DNA from 4 places in the Simplicispira sp. GW247-4R2A genome. Region 1 is predicted to be linked to each of the others. Evidence: predicted binding sites of a transcription regulator. Region 1 holds the regulator's gene; each other region holds the start of a gene.
What was found. The regulator FNR, encoded in region 1, switches genes on or off when oxygen is low (the NO sensors DNR and NnrR bind a similar motif). The targets are predictions, from matches to a motif close to TTGATNNNNATCAA.

Region 1 (4,208 bases):
TGCACCAGTGCGTTGAGGCGAAAGGCGGCGTTCTCGCCCGTGAGAAAGTTGAAGTCCCCCGTCAGCCGGTTTTCCTGGCCGGTGCCCAGCGTGTAGCTGATTTCGTGCTGGTCCATCAGCAGCGGCATCTTATTGACCTGGTTGACCACGCCGCCGGTCGAGCCTTTGCCAAACAGCATGGAGGCCGAGCCCTTGAGCACCTCGACGCTGTCGTTGTTGAAGGTGTCGCGCTCGTAGAGCGGGGCGTCCTTCATGCCATCCACATAAATGTCGCCGGCCTGACCAAGCGAGAACCCGCGCAGGCGGATGTCTTCCTCGCCGGTCTCGCCCGCCTGGAAGGTGACGCCTGCCGTGCTGCGCAGCACGTCGCGAAAGTCGTCCTGGTTGCGGTCGGTCATGAGCCGCTCGGTGAATACGGTCACGCTCTGCGGAATGTCGCGCAGGGCCTGTTTGCCTTTGCCGATGGTGGTGGTGGCGGGCTTGAGCGTGTCTTTGTTCTGGATGTCTGCGCTGCCCTTGACGGTGACGGTGGGGAGCTGCGCGCCGGTCGTGGGCGCGGTTTGCGCCCAGCCGCTGCAGGTTGCCAGCAGCATCAAGGCCCCCAGCGGAATCAAGGCCTTGTCGGCGCCTGCCGTTGAAGGTGCCGTCGAGGCGGGTTGGGAAGGGGGGCGCGGTGTGCGAGCGTGGGCCAAAAGGGTTCTCCGGTTGCTGTGGACTTGGGTCTTGGGTCTTGGTGGGCGTGGGCCCATCAGGCGCAAGAAGCAGTGGCTGGGAAAACCGTGGCTGTGCCTCGTGACAGAGTATTATTCTAAATCAAATGAGATTTATTCGCGTTAACAATGATGCTGATTTCCAACAGCATTGGTGCGCATGGCGTGAAAAAGCCGGCAAAAGCCGGCCTGAGTGTGAACGCAAAGCGCCTTATTTCACGTGCTTGCCGATGAGGCCCGCCATTTCGAACATCGAGACTTGCGGTTTGCCGAACACTTCCTTGAGCTTGGCGTCGGCATTGATCATGCGCTTGTTGGCGGCGTCCTGCAGGTTGTGCGCCTTGATGTAGACCCACAGCTTGCTGATGATTTCGGTGCGGGGCAGCGGTGCAGCGCCTACGACGGCAGCCAAGGCCGGGCTGGGCGTGAGGGCCTTCATGAAGGCGGCGTTGGGGGTGCGCTTCTTTGCGGGAGCGGCCGTCTTGGCGCCGGCAGCGGCCGGGGCTTTTTTTGCAGTTGCCATGTTGGTTTTTTCCTGGTTGGGTGTTCGATGGACCAGCGAAAACCTGTTTCTCCACTGGCAGAGGGATGCTAATGGCAAAAAAACGGGTTTCCAAGCGCAGACAGGGTTTTTTTGCGTCTGTGTGTAGCGCCGGGGACGGTTATCGGAATTCCTGCTGGCTGTTGACGATGCGCTTGAGCGCCTCGGGGTCCTGTATGCGCACATGGCGCTGCTTGACTTCGACAATGCCTTCTTCGACAAACTTCGAGAAGGTGCGGCTCACGGTTTCCAGCTTCAGGCCGAGGTAGCTGCCGATCTCCTCCCGCGTCATGCGCAGCACCAGCTCGCTTTGTGAAAAACCGCGCGCATGCAGGCGCTGCACCAGGTTCAGCAGGAAGGCGGCGAGACGCTCTTCCGCGCGCATGCTGCCCAAAAGCAGCATGACGCCATGCTCGCGTACGATTTCGCGGCTCATGATCTTGTGCACATGGTGCTGCAAGGCGGTGACTTCACGCGAAATCTCTTCGATACGGTCAAACGGCATGACGCACACTTCGGCGTCCTCCAAGGCCACGGCATCGCAGCTGTGGTGGTCGTTGACGATGCCATCGAGCCCGATGATCTCGCCCGCCATCTGAAAACCCGTCACCTGATCGCGCCCATCTTCGGTGGCCACGCAGGTCTTGAAAAAACCCGTGCGAATCGCGTAGAGCGATGTGAATGCCTCGCCGTTGCGAAACAGCATGCCGCCGCGCTTGATTTTGCGCCGCACCGCCACCACATCATCCACGCGCTCCATTTGCTCGCTCGACAGTCCCACGGGCAGACAGAGCTCACGCAGATTGCAGTTGGAACAGGCAACGCGGAAGGTTGACGATGCGTCCTGGATGGGAATGTGCGCAATATCGCTTGTCGGCAAGGCTTTTGCCGCAGCGGGTTGCCGAGCCGTGGGTGTGCTGGATGCTGACATACATCAAATTATGAACTATTGCAGTCTGTACCTTCAAACCCCAAGGGGCGCCGTCCATTCTTGATTATGGTCAAGAAGCTGCGTTCTACTGTGGGGCACAGTAGCGCCTCTCCAGGAGAATCCATGACCGTTGCCACGCCAGAATTGCTGACCCGTTTCGATGTTTCCGGACCGCGCTACACCTCGTACCCGACGGCCGACCGGTTTGTCGAGGCATTTGGCGAGGACGACTATGTGCTGGCCTTGAAGCAGCGCCATCTGGGCAGCGCAGCAAAGGCCATGCCTTTGTCCATCTACGTGCACATCCCGTTTTGCGAGTCGCTGTGCTACTACTGCGCCTGCAACAAGATCATCACCAAGCACCACGACCGTGCCGACGTCTACCTGCGCTACCTGAGCCGAGAGATCGACCTGCATACCCAGCATTGCGGCACCGGCGCGATCGTGAGCCAGTTGCATCTGGGTGGCGGCACACCCACGTTTTTGTCCGATGACGGATTGCGCGAGCTGATGGACATGCTGCGGCGCAGCTTCACGCTGGTGTCGGGGGGCGAATATTCCATTGAAGTGGATCCGCGCACCGTAGACGCCGGGCGGCTCAAGGTGCTGGCGGAACTGGGCTTCAATCGCCTGAGCTTTGGCGTGCAGGACTTCGATCCAGACGTGCAAAAGGCGGTGCACCGCATCCAGCCGGCCGAGCAGGTGTTCGCCCTGGTGGAGGCTGCGCGCACCATTGGTTTTGATTCCGTCAACGTCGATCTGATCTATGGCCTGCCCAAGCAGACTCCTGAGTCCTTCGACCGTACGCTGGAGCAGATCAAGGAATTGCGCCCGGACCGCATTGCCTTGTATGCCTATGCGCACCTGCCTGAGCGGTTCAAGCCACAGCGACGCATTGTTTGGGCCGATCTTCCCATGGGGTCGGCCAAGGTTTCCATGCTCTCGCGCTCGCTCGATGCCCTGACGGACGCTGGCTATGTGTACGTGGGAATGGACCATTTCGCCCTTCCCGAAGATGCGCTGGCCGTTGCCAAGCGGCAAGGGCGCCTGCACCGCAACTTCCAGGGCTACAGCACACAGCCCGATTGCGACCTTATCGGGCTCGGGGTGTCGGCCATTGGACGGGTGGGGGCGACCTACAGCCAGAATGCCAAGACGCTTGAGGATTACTACGACCGGCTTAACCAGGGGCATTTGCCCATCGTGCGCGGCTTGGCGCTTTCGCGGGACGACCTGGTGCGCCGCGCGGTGATCATGGCCATCATGTGCCAAGGCGCCTTGAACATCGAATCGGTTGAGCAGTCCTGGCTGATCGACTTTCGCCAATATTTCGCACGCGAGCTGGAGCAGCTTGTCGAAATGGAGCAGCAGGGCTTGGTCGCCTTGAAGCCCGACGGCGTTGAAGTCACGTCGATGGGCTGGTATTTCGTGCGCGGCATTGCCATGGTGTTCGACCGTTACCTGCAGTCCGATCGCAACCGCGCGCGCTTCTCGCGCATCATCTGACGTGCTCGGCTCGCTGGCCTGGACAGCGTTGGCGATGGGCCTCGTCGGAGGCTCCCACTGCCTGGTCATGTGCGCAGCGCCATGCAGTGCCGTGACGCGCCCGACCTTACCGGCCGGCACCGCCTCAATGGCAAGCGCCGACGTTCAGCCGTTGCATTGGCAAAGCCCGCGCGGCGCCCGCAGGCGCCTGATGGCCTACCACCTGGGGCGGCTGTGTGGCTATGCCAGCGCGGGCGCGCTGATTGCATTTGCGATGCAGAGTTTTGCCTGGGTGACGCAGCAGGCGTCTGCCTTTCGTCAGGTCTGGACTCTCATGCACGTCGCGGTGCTGGCCTGGGGGCTGATGATGCTTCTGCTGGCGCGCCAGCCCGCCTGGGTCGAGGCGGCAGGGCGATCCGTGTGGGGACGCGTGCGGCCTCTGGTGGACGCCCCTGGTGGGGTATTCGCCACAGGTTTCCTCTGGGCGCTGATGCCCTGTGGTCTGCTGTATTCGGCGTTGCTTGTGGCGGCGCTTAGCGGC
Region 2 (4,208 bases), on a different contig from region 1:
GGTCCAGCCGCCACGCGGTGTGCAGCACCAGCAGGCGGGCCTGGTCGATTTCGATGCGCGACTCGGCCAGCCAGTCCTGCACATTGGCAAAGCCCGATTCGTAGCTGCCAAACATCTTGCGCTCCAGCGCGCGTTCGGCCGCCAGTTGCAAGGCGAGCTCGCACTGCCCAATCGTGCGCATGCAGTGGTGGACCCGCCCAGGCCCCAGGCGTGCCTGCGCCATGGCAAAGCCTGCGCCCCACTCGCCGAGCAGTGCGCTGGGGGGCACGCGCACGTCCTGCAAGAGGATCTCGCAATGCCCCTCGGGTGCGTGGTGGTGCAGCACGGGGATGTTGCGCACCATGTGCACGCCTGGCGCATCTAGCGGCACCAGCACCATGCTGTGGCGGCGGTGCGTGCCTGCATCCTCTGCGCCGTCGTCGGCGTTGCGGCACATGACGATCAGCAAGCGGCAGTTCGGGTGTGCTGCGCCGGTGATGAACCACTTGCGCCCGCTCACGAGCAGCGCATCGCCATCGCGGCGCACGGTGGTCTGCAGGTTCGTTGGGTCGGACGACGCCACGTCGGGCTCGCTCATCGCAAAGGCCGAGCGAATGCGCCCGCTCAGCAGCGGCCCCAGCCATTGCGCGCGCTGCTCGGGCGAAGCAAAGCGGTGCAGCAATTCGATGTTGCCGGTATCCGGCGCGCTGCAGTTGAAAACCTCGGCCGCCCAGGGCAGGCGGCCCATGGATTCGGCCAGCGGTGCGTAGTCAAGGTTGGCAAGGCGCGTGCCGGGTTCATCCTCCTGCAAGCCGGGCAGGAACAAATTCCACAAACCTTCTTCGCGCGCCAGCGCCTTCAGGTCTTCCAAAAATGGCGGCGGGAACTGACCGGCCTGCGCCGCCGCGTGCCAGGCAGCGTTGTGCGGCAGCAGGTAGCGCTCCAGAAAAGCATTCAAGCGCTGCAGCATTTCCTGCGCGCGGGGAGAAGGTGCGAAGTCCATGCGCGATTGTGGGCAGCGCGGCAGCGCCGCGTCACAACCGAGGCGACAGCGGGGCGCTGCGGGCGGCGAGCGCTGCCACGGTTCCCAGCAGCAGGGCGGCCAGCAGGTTGTGCGCCAGGGCGGCGGCCAGGGGCAATTGGGCGAGCACCAGCGTCACGCCAAGCTCGACTTGCAGCGCTGCCAGAGCCATGAGCAAAGCCGCCTCGCGCCGTCGCTTGGCCTGCCAGGCCGAGAGCGCCAGTATCCCCAGCGCGGCCAGCGTGGCCAGCGTGGCCAAACGGTGCAGCAGATGCACGCCCATCCCCGCGGCGTAATGCGGCATTCCAGCCCCTTCGCCGGGAGGGAGCCAAAGCTTGAGTGCCGTCCAGCCATCCGCGCCGGGGCGGCAACTGGAGAGCTGCGGGCAACTCAGGCCTGCATAGCCCGCGCTCACCAGTGCGCCCAGGCCGATCTGCAGCAGCAGGACGAGCCCTGCCACCACGGACCAAAGGTGCAGGCGTTGGCGCTGCTGCTCGCCCATGGCGCCTGGTGGCACCGCCAATCGCACACATGCGGCAAACAGCAGCAGGCCGCCCAACAGGTTGCCCAGCGTCACCGCCGGCGCACGCGCGTTGGCGGTGAAGGGGCCGAGTACGGCAAGAAACAGAACCAAGCCAAGCGCAACCAGGACGACGCGCCCCTCGGCGGCCAGGCGCAAGCTGCGCCGCCAGGCGAAGGCCGCCATGGCCGCCAACAGAAGCAGCAGCGACGAGGCCACGGCGCGGTGCACGGCGCGTGCCGAGTGCTCGGCAGCGCTGGGCGGTGCGCGCGCCGCCTCGGCGCGGGCTGCGCGGGCATGGCATGCCGGCCATGGCGTGCAGTCCAGCCCGGCACTGCTCTGGCGCAAAAAGGCGCTCAAACCCGTCACCACCAGCACGAGCAGCGCGCACAGCCAGGCGGCGCGCTGCAAAAGCGTGCGCCGGCGCCCAAAGGGATCGGTAGAAGGGGGCAAGGGAGGTAGGAGCATTGCTTTTGGCGGCACCGATTTTGTTCAAAACCACGCAGCTTGAGCGGACTTCCAGGTGTTTACCACTAGTGCGGGCGCCTATGGACCTTGTTGCAAATCAAGCCTATGCTGATTTCAAACCGGAAAATGGTTTGCACCTTTTGGTAACCGAGGAGACAACATGGAACACCATGACGACGAGAACGAGAAGGTGCCGATGCTTCAGCAACTGCTCGATAACCCCTTTCTGCTTCTGTTCATCGGGGTGATGGTCCCGATGATCGTGTATTCACTCTGGGGGGTGATCGATATCTTGACCATCCCCGTGGCCAAGTGAGGGAGAACCGCATATGAGTGCCATTCTTCCCCCAGCAGAGCGGCTTTGGTGGAAACACCCGCTTGATCGCGTTGAAGCCGTCTGGATCGCCATTGCCTTTGCCTGGTGCATGGTCATGTTCCTCATGATGGTGTTCTGGCATGTCTACGGCAAGCAGAACCTCTCCACGGAAACCTACAAAACCACGCCGGACAAATTCGCCGCCAAGGCACAGGCCATGGTGGACAAATACACCGTGCGCACCGAAACCGACGAGAAAATTCCGGTGGTGCATCCGCCCGTGGGCAGCGACATCTACCTGACCGCGCGCCTCTGGGCCTGGAGGCCCATTCTGGAGCTTGAGAAAGACAAAACCTACAAGCTGCACCTGACTTCCATGGACTACAACCACGGCTTCTCGCTGCAGCCCACCAACATCAATATCCAGGTGGTGCCTGGGTACGAGCACGTGGTCAAGATCACGCCCAACCAGTCGGGCCAGTTCTCGATTGTGTGTAACGAATATTGCGGCATCAACCACCACACGATGGTGGGACGCCTCTACGTGAAATAGCAGGAGCACAACACCATGGCTGCAACTTCTGCCGCGCTGTCTGCCAGCGCCACTACCTACCGCACCTGCCCGCGCTCGGGCCTGCAATTCGAACGCAATGCCGAGCTTTTGATGAAGTTCAACGCGGTGACGGCTGTCGTCGCGCTGCTCGTTGGCGGCATCCTCGCCATTGGCGTGGTGCTGACCCGCTGGCCTGCTGTGCACTGGCTGGCTGCCGACACCTTCTACACGGTGCTTACCGCGCACGGCATCAACATGCTCATCTTCTGGATGATCTTCTTTGAAGTCGCTGTGCTGTACTTTTGCTCGTCGACGCTGCTGCGATGCCGGATCGCCACGCCAAGAATCGCCTGGCTGGCCTACGCGCTGATGCTGATCGGCGCCGTCATGAACAACATCGATGTGTTCCGTGGCAACTCCAGCGTGATGATGACGTCCTACGTGCCGATGATGGCCACGCCCTGGTTCTACCTGGGCCTGATCCTCTTTGCCGTCGGCGCGCTGATTGCCTGCTTCGTGTTCTTTGGCACCCTGGTGGTCGCCAAGCGCGACAAGACCTACCAGGGCTCGGTGCCCCTGGTGACCTTTGGCGCCATCGTCGCGGCCATCATTGCGGTGTTCACCATCGTCTCCGGCGCCATCATCCTGATCCCGACGTTCTTCCTGTCGATCGGGCTCATCAAGGAAGTCGATCCGCTGATCTACCGCACCATCTGGTGGGCCTTTGGCCACTCGTCGCAGCAGATCAACGTGGCGGCGCATATCTCGATCTGGTACATGGTGGCCGCCGTGGTGTTCGGCGCCAAGCCGATGTCCGAGCGGGTGAGCCGTGGCGCTTTCCTGCTCTACATCTTCTTCCTGCAGCTTGCCAGTGCCCACCACTTGCTGGCCGACCCCGGTGTGAGCACCGAGTGGAAAGTGGTCAACACCAGCTACTTCATGTACTTTGCCGTGCTGGCTTCGATGATCCACGGCTTGACGGTTCCGGGGGCCATGGAAGTGGCGCAGCGCGCCAAGGGCTACAACAAGGGATTGTTCGAGTGGCTGCGCAAGGCGCCGTGGGGCAACCCGACTTTCTCCGGGGTGTTCATCTCCATCATTGGCTTTGGCTTCCTGGGTGGTATTTCGGGGGTCATGATGGGTACCGAGCAGCTCAACCTCCTCATCCACAACACCATCTACGTGCCGGGCCACTTCCACGCTACGGTGGTGATTGGCACCACGCTGTCGTTCATGGCGCTGACGTACTTCCTGATTCCGGTGCTGTTCAAGCGCGAGACGATTGCGCCGGGTTTGGCCAAGATTCAGCCTTACCTGTTCGGTTTCTCGATGTACTTCTTCTGCCTGGTGA
Region 3 (4,208 bases), on a different contig from region 1:
CCTTGCCGTCGTGCATCCAGGCAGCGTGCTTGGGCGCCTTCTTGGTGCGGTCCCACTCGTTGATCATGTCCCACTTGACTTCGTCGAGTTGCTTCATCATCTCGGGCGTACCGGTGTTCACGGCCAACTCCAGCCGGTGTCCGCTGGGGTCGCGGAAGTAGATGGACTTGAAGATGGTGTGGTCGGTGGGGCCCAGCACTTCGATGCCATCGGCTTCCATGCGCGCCTTGGCGTCCATCATTTCTTCCATGCTGCCCACTTCCATGGCCAGATGCTGCGTCCACGTGGGGGTGTTGCGGTCGCGGTCCATGGGCGGCTTGGTGGGCAGTTCAAAGAACGCCAGGATGTTGCCGTTGCCCGCATCCAGGAAGATGTGCATGTAGGGGTCGGGGTCCTTGGTGGACGGCACTTCGTCCTCGGCAATCGCCAGGATGAAATCCATGTTCAGGTATTTGCCGTACCACTCCACGGTTTGCTTGGCGTTGATGCAGCGGTAGGCCACATGGTGAAACTTCTTGATCTTCATGTGCTTGTCTCCAATCGGGTCGCTCGTGCCAGCATCCAGAAATCGCCTTGGTTGCAGCATGGACACGGCACGCTGCGGGCGGGTCGCAGACCACTTGGGGTGCCTTGCGATGGTTTGAATTAAAGACTTTCTCGATCTATGATTCAAACGCTTTATTTTTCTGCATTCACAAGGAAATTTAATGAATGTGAGCCTGCGCCAGTTGCGCGCTTTGGTGGCGCTGGTGCGCACCGGGAGCTTCACGCAGGCCGCTGTCTCCCTGCACGTGACGCAGTCGGCGCTCAGCAGCCTGATCAAGGAACTGGAGCAGAGCCTGGGCGTGCGCCTGGTCGAGCGCAGCACCCGCAGCATCGGCCTGACCGAAGCTGGCCGGGGCTTTGTGCCCTTGATCGACAAGATCCTGCAAGACCTCGACGGGGTGCTGGGCGGCATCGACGACCTCAAGGCATTGCGGCGCGGCGTGGTGCGCGTGGCAGCGCCCCAACTCATGGCGTGCACGCTGATGCCCGAAGTGATTGCCGCCTACCGGCGCGAGCACCCCGGCGTGCAGGTGCGCCTGTCGGACTGCGCGGTCGATGGCGTGCTCGCGCGCGTGGCCGCGGGGGAAGCCGATTTCGGTGTCGGCCCCGAGCGCGGCATGGGCGGCGACATGGCAGGTGAGACCTTGTTTGAAATGCCTTTCATGGTGGTGTTTCCAAGCGACCACCCGCTGGCCGAGCTGCCGCGCATTTGCTGGAGCGACGCCATCACGCACCCGTTCATTGCCTTGCAGGGGCAGTTTGCCGAACGGCTGTCGCTCGACCTGCACGGCGCCTTGCGGGAGATCACGCTCAACCCCAGCAACGAAGTGACCTTCATGACGACCGCGCTGAGCATGGTCAGCGCCGGCCTGGGTATCACGGCGTGCCTGCCTTATGCCAGCTCGCTGGTACGTCTGTACCAGCTGCGACTGGCCCCGCTGCACGAGCCGCAGGTACTGCGCAAGTTTCTGGTCTACCAGCGCAGCGCAGCCACGCTGTCGCCGGCTGCGCAGAGTTTCAGGGAATTTCTGCTGGCGTATGTGGCATCGCACCACTGGGGCGTTGCCGGAGACCCGACGGCCCTGCCAACGCAGGTATCAGACAGGCACAAGCCCTGACACCATGCCGGCGCCACCGGGCGGGACGACCTGGCGCCCGACGGCCTCGCCAATCATGATCAGCGCCGGCGGCTTCACGCCATACCGCACGCCCAGCGACGGCAATGTGGCCACGGTTCCTACGATGCAGCGCTGCTCGGGCAGCGTGGCGCGCTCGACGAGCGCCGCCGGTGTGGTTTCCGGCAAGCCATGGGCAACAAGTTGCTCGCACACCACAGGCAATGTGCCGACACCCATGTAAATGACTACCGTCTGCCAGGGGCGCGCAAGCGCCTCCCAATCGAGCTGCACCGTACGGTCCTCCTGTGCACCCTGCAGGTGCCCCGTGGCGTAGACCAGCATGCCGGCGGTTTCCCGGTGCGTGAGCGGTATGCCGGTGGCGGCGGCGGCACCCTGGGCCGCGCTGATGCCCGGAATGGTTTCGCAGGCAATGCCGGCCGCAGCCAAGCCTTCGGCCTCTTCGCCTCCGCGCCCGAAGACAAACGGATCGCCGCCTTTAAGGCGCACCAGCGAGCGCCCCTGGCGCGCCAACCGCACCATCAGCTCGATGATGCCTTCCTGCGGCAGGGTGTGGTTTCGGCTTTGTTTGCCGACATAGATCCGCTCTGCGCCAGGCGCAATGTGGGCGAGTACAGCGTCGGACACCAGATGGTCGTAGAGCACCAGCTCTGCGCTTCCCAGCACGCGCGCCGCCTTGAGCGTCAGCAGTTCCGCATCCCCCGGACCGGCCCCGACCAATGTGACCAAGCCCCAGGGGGCGGGACTGGCGGGGGGCGCAGCGCTTGCGGCGCCCGGCGAAACATCATTCATCGCATCTCCTGCATCAATACAGACCATTGTCAAAAGCTGCAGCACGATAGCTCTTGATACTAGTCAAGTACTCGGCGCGGGATAACCCTGATTATTTGTTTGTCTTCGTTTTGGCGCCACGCTATGTTGTTTTTCCCTGTCCCTTGCTTGCGGCGCAAGCTCGCTGGCGCCGTCGCCTTCCTGGCCTTGGCTCCGGGCATCACCATTGCGGGCAATGCACAGACGGTACCGGACACCGGGCGCCAGCAGGCACTCGTGCGCATGGTCCGGCAGGACTGTGGCTCCTGCCACGGCATGCGCCTGACTGGGGGCCTGGGGCCGGCACTGACCGCAGCCGCTCTGGCCGGCAAACCCGTTGAAGCCCTGGAAGCCACCATCTACGGTGGGCGTCCTGGAACACCCATGGCCCCCTGGAGCGCCATGCTGAGCGAAAGCGACGCCCACTGGATTGCAGAACAACTGCTCACCGGTTTTCCCGAACTTCCGAAAGCACATCCATGAACCGCAGGCATCTTCTCACCACCGCCGCCGCTGCCGGCCTTCTTGCCAGCGGCTGTGCCTCCACCGCTCCGCCACCCCAAGCTGCGGCCCCCGTGCTGCGAGGCACCGGCGACCTGGGTGTGGTGGTGCTGCGCGCCAGCGGCACGCTGGCCATCATCGACACCAGCCACCGCACGCTGCTGGGCCAGGTCACGGGCCTGGGCGACTTGTCGCACGCCTCGGTGGTTTTTTCGCGCGATACCCGCTATGCCTTTGTGTTCGGGCGTGACGGGTGCCTCACCAAGGTGGATCTGCTCACCCAGGCCATCGTCGGCCGCGTGATGCAGGCAGGCAACTCCATCGGTGGAGCCATCAGCGCGGACGGGCGCCTGGTGGTGGCGCAGAACTACACGCCTGGCGGTATCAAGGCATTCGATGCGCAGACGCTGGCGCTGGTGGCCGACGTGCCCGCCGAGTACGCGCCGGGAAAACTCTCGCGCGTGGTGGGCCTCGTGGACCTGCCCGGCCAGCGCTTTGCCTACAGCCTGTTCGACGCGGGCGAGATTCGCATCACCGATTTTTCCGACCCTGCGCACCCCCACACCACGCGCATCCCGAACATCGGGCGCCAGCCCTACGACGCGCTGGTCACGCCCAATGGTCGGCACTACATCGCCGGCCTGTTTGGCGAGGACGGACTGGCGCTGGTGGACCTGTGGCAGGAGCCCCCCAAAGTACGCCGCATTCTGAACGGCTATGGCCGCGGTGAGCAGACGCTGCCGGTCTACAAGATGCCGCATCTGCGCGGCTGGGCCGTGGCCAGCCGGCGCGCCTACCTGCCCGCGATTGGCCACCACGAGGTGCTGGTGGTGGACACCGAAAGCTGGCAGGAGGTGGGCCGCATCCCGGTCGCCGGCCAACCGGTGTTCGTCATGGCGCAGCCCGACGGACGCCAGGTGTGGGTGAACTTTGCCGTACCCGACTACCACCGCGTACAAGTCATCGACACCACCACGCAGCAGATCGTGCGCACGCTGGAGCCCGGCAAGGCGGTGCTGCACATGGAGTTCACACCACGCGGCGAATCGGTATGGATCAGCTCGCGCGATGCCAACCGGGTGAGCGTAATCGACACCCACAGCTTCGCCACCCAGGCCGTTCTGGAGGTCGATTCCCCCAGCGGCGTTTTCTTCACTTCACGCGCCGCCCGCCTCGGGTTCTGAGCGCTCAACCGCATGCCCTCCGTGCTCCCCA
Region 4 (4,208 bases), on a different contig from region 1:
GCCGTTGCAGCTCTGGTCGGGCACCAGGGGCTGCAGTTGGGCGCGGGCGTCGTGTGGTGCCAGCGTGCCGCGGCGCACGGCGTCGAACAGGGCGACGATCTCGCCCGTGTGCTGGGCCTGCGGGCTGATGCGGGCCACGGCGACACCCATGCGCTGCATGCGCGGCAGTTCGTCGATCAGGTTGTGCACGCGGGCCGATTGCGTCTGGATGCCGTTGAGCACCAGAAAATCCTGGCTCTCGCGCGTCTTGAGCATCAGGCCGTCGGGGTGGTCCATGCAGCTGAACTGGCAATCGTCCTTGGGCAAATTGCGCTGGCGCGCGGTGAAACACCGTGCCGAGAAGGCCAGCGGCATGCGGCCATAGGCAAACACCTCGGTCTGCAGGTTCTGCGGGCCGGCCTCGATCAGGGCGGAAAGGTCCTGGTGCTTCATCTCCAGCGGCGCCACCCAGCGCGTGGCGCCCAGCGAAGCCAGCCAGGTGAGCGAGGGCTGGTTGTAGATGTTCAGGTGCAGGCCGCCAACAAAGGGGCGCTGGCCCGCCAGGCGCTGCACCGCGCCCATGTCGTTGGCTTCAATGAGGTAATCCAGGTTGCTGGTGACCTTGTGCATGGCACTCACCTCGACGCCCGATTCGAGCAGCACCTGGGTGGACAGCACGGCCTCCTTGCCCGAATCGCGCATCAGGTCGGCAATGTCGATCCAGTCGGACAGGCGCAGCTCATGGCGGCGCGAGCACACGGTTTCGCCCAGGTAGACGATGTCCACCGGCGAGGCGGCGATGGCCTCGTAGAAATCAAAAATGGTCTGGCGCGGCCAGTAGTACTGCAGCGCACCGAGGGAGAGTTTCAAAGCGGGCATCGTCATTATTTCCAAGGGCGGTGGTAAGCGCCCAGGGTGTGTTGCTGGCCCTCGGCCACCTGGTCGAGACTGGCCATCCAGGCGGTCTTGGGGGTGTAGCGCAAGGGGTCGGCCAGGCAGTTGTCGATGGCCTCGCGCCAGACCTTGGTGACCTGGGCGGTGTAGGCGGGGCTGCGCTGGCGCCCTTCGATCTTGACGGCGCGCACGCCGATCTTCATGAGCTCGGGCAGGAGTTCGAGCGTGTTCAGGCTGGTGGGCTCTTCGATGGCGTAGTAGTTTTTGTCTTCGGCCACGTCAAAGCGCCCCTTGCACAGCGTCGGGTAGCCCGCGTTCTCGCCGGGGGCGTAGCGGTCTATCAGCACGCCATTCAGGCGCGATTCGAGGCCCTTGGGCGTCTCTTGCCAGCGCACGGATTTGGCCGGCGAGCACACGCCGTGCGTGTTGGGCGATTCGCCGGTCACATAGGACGACAGGGCGCAACGCCCCTCCACCATCACGCACAGGCTGCCAAAACCGAAGACTTCGATTTCCACCGGGGTACGGTCGATGACGCGCTGCACCTGCTCCATCGACAGCACGCGCGGCAGCACGGCGCGCACCACGCCGAACTGTTCGCGGTAGAAGTTGATGGCGTCGGCACTGGTGGCCGAGCCCTGCACCGACAGGTGCAGGCGCAGCTTGGGGTGGTGCTGCGCGGCGTACTGCATGAGCCCCGGGTCGGCCAGGATGACGGCGTCCACGCCCAGATCCACGGCCTTGTCCACCGCGGCACACCAGGGTGCGGGGTTGGCGGCCTGCGGGTAGGTGTTGAGCGCCATGAACACCTTGCAGCCGCGTGCGTGGGCATAGGCAATGCCGCTGGCAATGGCGGCCTCGTCGAAGTTCAGGCCGGCGAAGTTGCGGGCATTGGTGGCGTCGCGCAGGCCCAGGTAGACGCAGCTGGCGCCGTTGTCGACCGCCGCCTTGAGGGCTGGCAGGCTGCCTGCGGGGCAGACCAGTTCAAACGGGAGCGGCGCGCTTGCGGGCGCCGTGGCTTCGGGTGTGGAGGTGGGTGTGGGGGCGTGCATGCGGAGACCAGGAGAAAAGCGCGAGCGCCGCAGGGCCGGGCGACTGCGCAATAGCGCGCAACCATACGCGCGACCGGCACGCTGTGCGCTGACCTTTGTCAAGACTGCGCCACAATCGAAGCCGCCCCTCGGCGCCCACACGACGGACAAAGACGGCCGCGGCCCCGCAGAATGGTTCTAGAAACGCCGCATGGTGCGGCCAGCGTGGTGCTGGTGGGTGCCTAGCGCTGTCTGCCCCAGAGGGGCGCGCCAACGAAGCCAACCATGCCGGTCGCCATGCGACTTTTCAGACGATAACGAGCGGTCAACGGCCAGTTCTAGGATGACGACCCCCATGAAGAAAAATCTTTGGCTGCTCGCCCTGTGCCAGGGCCTCCTGATGACCAACAACGTGGTCTTCATCGCCATCAATGGGCTCGTGGGCCTGCAACTGGCGCCGTTTGGCTGGATGGCGACACTGCCGGTCATGGGTTATGTGGTGGGCGGCGCGCTCTCGACGCCGCTGGTCGCGGCCAGCCAGACGCGCTGGGGGCGGCGCGGCTCGTTCCAGCTCGGGCTGGCGGTCGCCTTTTTATCGGCAGCGCTGTGTGCCTGGGCGGCTTTTAGTGCCAACTTCTGGCTGCTGTGCGCCGCGACGGTCCTTGCTGGCTATTACAACGCCAATGGCCAGTTGTACCGCTTTGCCGCAGCCGAGCTGACCGCATCGGCGTTTCGTGAAAAGGCCGTTTCGCTGGTGCTGGCCGGCGGTTTGCTGGGAGCCGTGGCAGGGCCGAACCTGGCGAGCGGCACGCGCAACCTGTTTCCCGTGCCGTTTGCTGGCGCCTACATGGCGCTGATGCTGGTGGCCTTGCTCGCCATGGCCTGCATGGCCGGCGTGCGGTTCGAAGCCCTGCCCAAGCCCACGCCTGGCGCTACGCCGTTGCCCGCCGGCCGCCCGCTCAGCGAATTGCTGCGCCAGCCGGTCTTTGCGGTGGCGGTGCTGGGCGCGGCGCTGGGCTACGGCGTGATGAACCTGCTGATGGCGGCCACGCCGCTGGCCATGCAGGTCTGCGGCTTTGGCTTTGACTCGGCTGCCCTGGTGCTCGAATGGCACGTGATCGGCATGTTTGCGCCGGGGTTTTTCACCGGCCACCTCATCAAACGGGTGGGCACGCTGCCGGTCATGTTTCTGGGTGTGTTGCTCAACCTGGTGTGTGTGGGCATCGCGCTGTCGGGGCAGGAGATCGCCCATTTCACCGCAGCGCTGTTCCTGCTCGGCGTGGGCTGGAATTTTCTCTTCACCGGCAGCACCACCCTGGCGCTGACCGCCTACCGGAAGGAGGAAAAAGACCGGGCGCAGGGCGCCATCAACTTCTTCGTCTTTGCCACCATGGCCGTCACCTCGCTGGCTTCTGGGGCCCTGGTGACCACCAGCGGCTGGAACTGGCTGAATCTGGCATCTCTGCCGCCCTTGTGCCTTACCGGCGGGGCGCTCCTGTGGTTGATGGCGCGCCAGCGGCGCCTGCAGCCGTCGGTCTAGGAGCGGACAAGCGGCGGCTCCCTCATCGGGGCACACTTGGCGCTTGTTCGCTTGTTGTTTAAGGAGTCCGTTATGGGTTTGCTTGATTCGGTCTTGGGTTCGGTGATGAACGCGCAGTCGCAAGGCGAGCGTACGGAAGGTGCCTTGGGCGCGCTGAGCGGTCTGGTGGCTCTGGCGGCCAACAATCCCCAGGTGGTGCACGCCGTCATGGGCATGCTGGCCGACGATGGCGGGCACGGTGGCCTGGGCGGCCTGGTGGCAAAATTTCAGCAAGCGGGGCTGGGCGATGTGGTCGCCTCGTGGTTGGGCACGGGCGCCAACCAGCCCGTGACGGGCGACCAAGTCACGCAGGCACTGGGGCCCGATGCCGTATCGCAACTCGGTGCCCGGATGGGACTGAACCCTGGCGAAGCGGCTTCCAGCCTGGCGCAGATGCTGCCCGGCCTGGTTGACCATCTCACGCCCCAGGGCCAGGCCCCTGCAGGCGGCCTGGGCAATGCCAGTGATTTGATGGGAATGTTGGGTGGTTTGCTTCAAAGAGCATAGCTGTTGACGCTTACCACATAAGCGCTAGAGCCGAATTTCGCCGCAAAATATTTGCCTGGAGCGGCTTTGAACAGGCTCTTAGCGGCAGTGCACATCCAGCCATTGGCGCAGTACGGCAAATACCGGCGCTGCATCGCGCTCATTGAACAGTTCGTGGTACAGCCCCGCAAAGCATTGCGACTGCACCACGGCCACTGGCGCCGCAGCCACAAAGGCGG

Region 2: the regulator FNR is predicted to act here: its motif matches at 2,076-2,089, upstream of AC07ZH_RS05820 (COX15/CtaA family protein).
Region 3: the regulator FNR is predicted to act here: its motif matches at 2,528-2,541, upstream of cobA (uroporphyrinogen-III C-methyltransferase).
Region 4: the regulator FNR is predicted to act here: its motif matches at 2,014-2,027, upstream of ubiU (ubiquinone anaerobic biosynthesis protein UbiU).

What each region holds. Positions count from the first base shown of each region.
Region 1 is NZ_JBWKZM010000007.1:114,924-119,131, reverse strand. Features, by position in the region: gene AC07ZH_RS07210 (TonB-dependent receptor) at 1-593, opposite strand, end outside; gene AC07ZH_RS07205 (SWIB/MDM2 domain-containing protein) at 922-1,233, opposite strand; gene fnr (fumarate/nitrate reduction transcriptional regulator Fnr) at 1,373-2,182, opposite strand; gene hemN (oxygen-independent coproporphyrinogen III oxidase) at 2,306-3,688, shown strand; gene AC07ZH_RS07190 (sulfite exporter TauE/SafE family protein) at 3,690-4,208, shown strand, end outside.
Region 2 is NZ_JBWKZM010000005.1:155,557-159,764, reverse strand. Features, by position in the region: gene AC07ZH_RS05825 (acyl-CoA dehydrogenase family protein) at 1-982, opposite strand, end outside; gene AC07ZH_RS05820 (COX15/CtaA family protein) at 1,014-1,973, opposite strand; gene AC07ZH_RS05815 (hypothetical protein) at 2,149-2,304, shown strand; gene AC07ZH_RS05810 (cupredoxin domain-containing protein) at 2,318-2,857, shown strand; gene AC07ZH_RS05805 (cbb3-type cytochrome c oxidase subunit I) at 2,873-4,208, shown strand, end outside.
Region 3 is NZ_JBWKZM010000008.1:77,040-81,247, reverse strand. Features, by position in the region: gene AC07ZH_RS07685 (VOC family protein) at 1-526, opposite strand, end outside; gene AC07ZH_RS07680 (LysR family transcriptional regulator) at 708-1,664, shown strand; gene cobA (uroporphyrinogen-III C-methyltransferase) at 1,644-2,474, opposite strand; gene AC07ZH_RS07670 (c-type cytochrome) at 2,598-2,975, shown strand; gene AC07ZH_RS07665 (cytochrome D1 domain-containing protein) at 2,972-4,177, shown strand; gene ahbB (siroheme decarboxylase subunit beta) at 4,190-4,208, shown strand, end outside.
Region 4 is NZ_JBWKZM010000005.1:140,064-144,271, reverse strand. Features, by position in the region: gene AC07ZH_RS05750 (U32 family peptidase) at 1-849, opposite strand, end outside; gene ubiU (ubiquinone anaerobic biosynthesis protein UbiU) at 864-1,925, opposite strand; gene AC07ZH_RS05740 (MFS transporter) at 2,260-3,444, shown strand; gene AC07ZH_RS05735 (YidB family protein) at 3,517-3,990, shown strand; gene AC07ZH_RS05730 (alpha/beta hydrolase) at 4,069-4,208, opposite strand, start outside.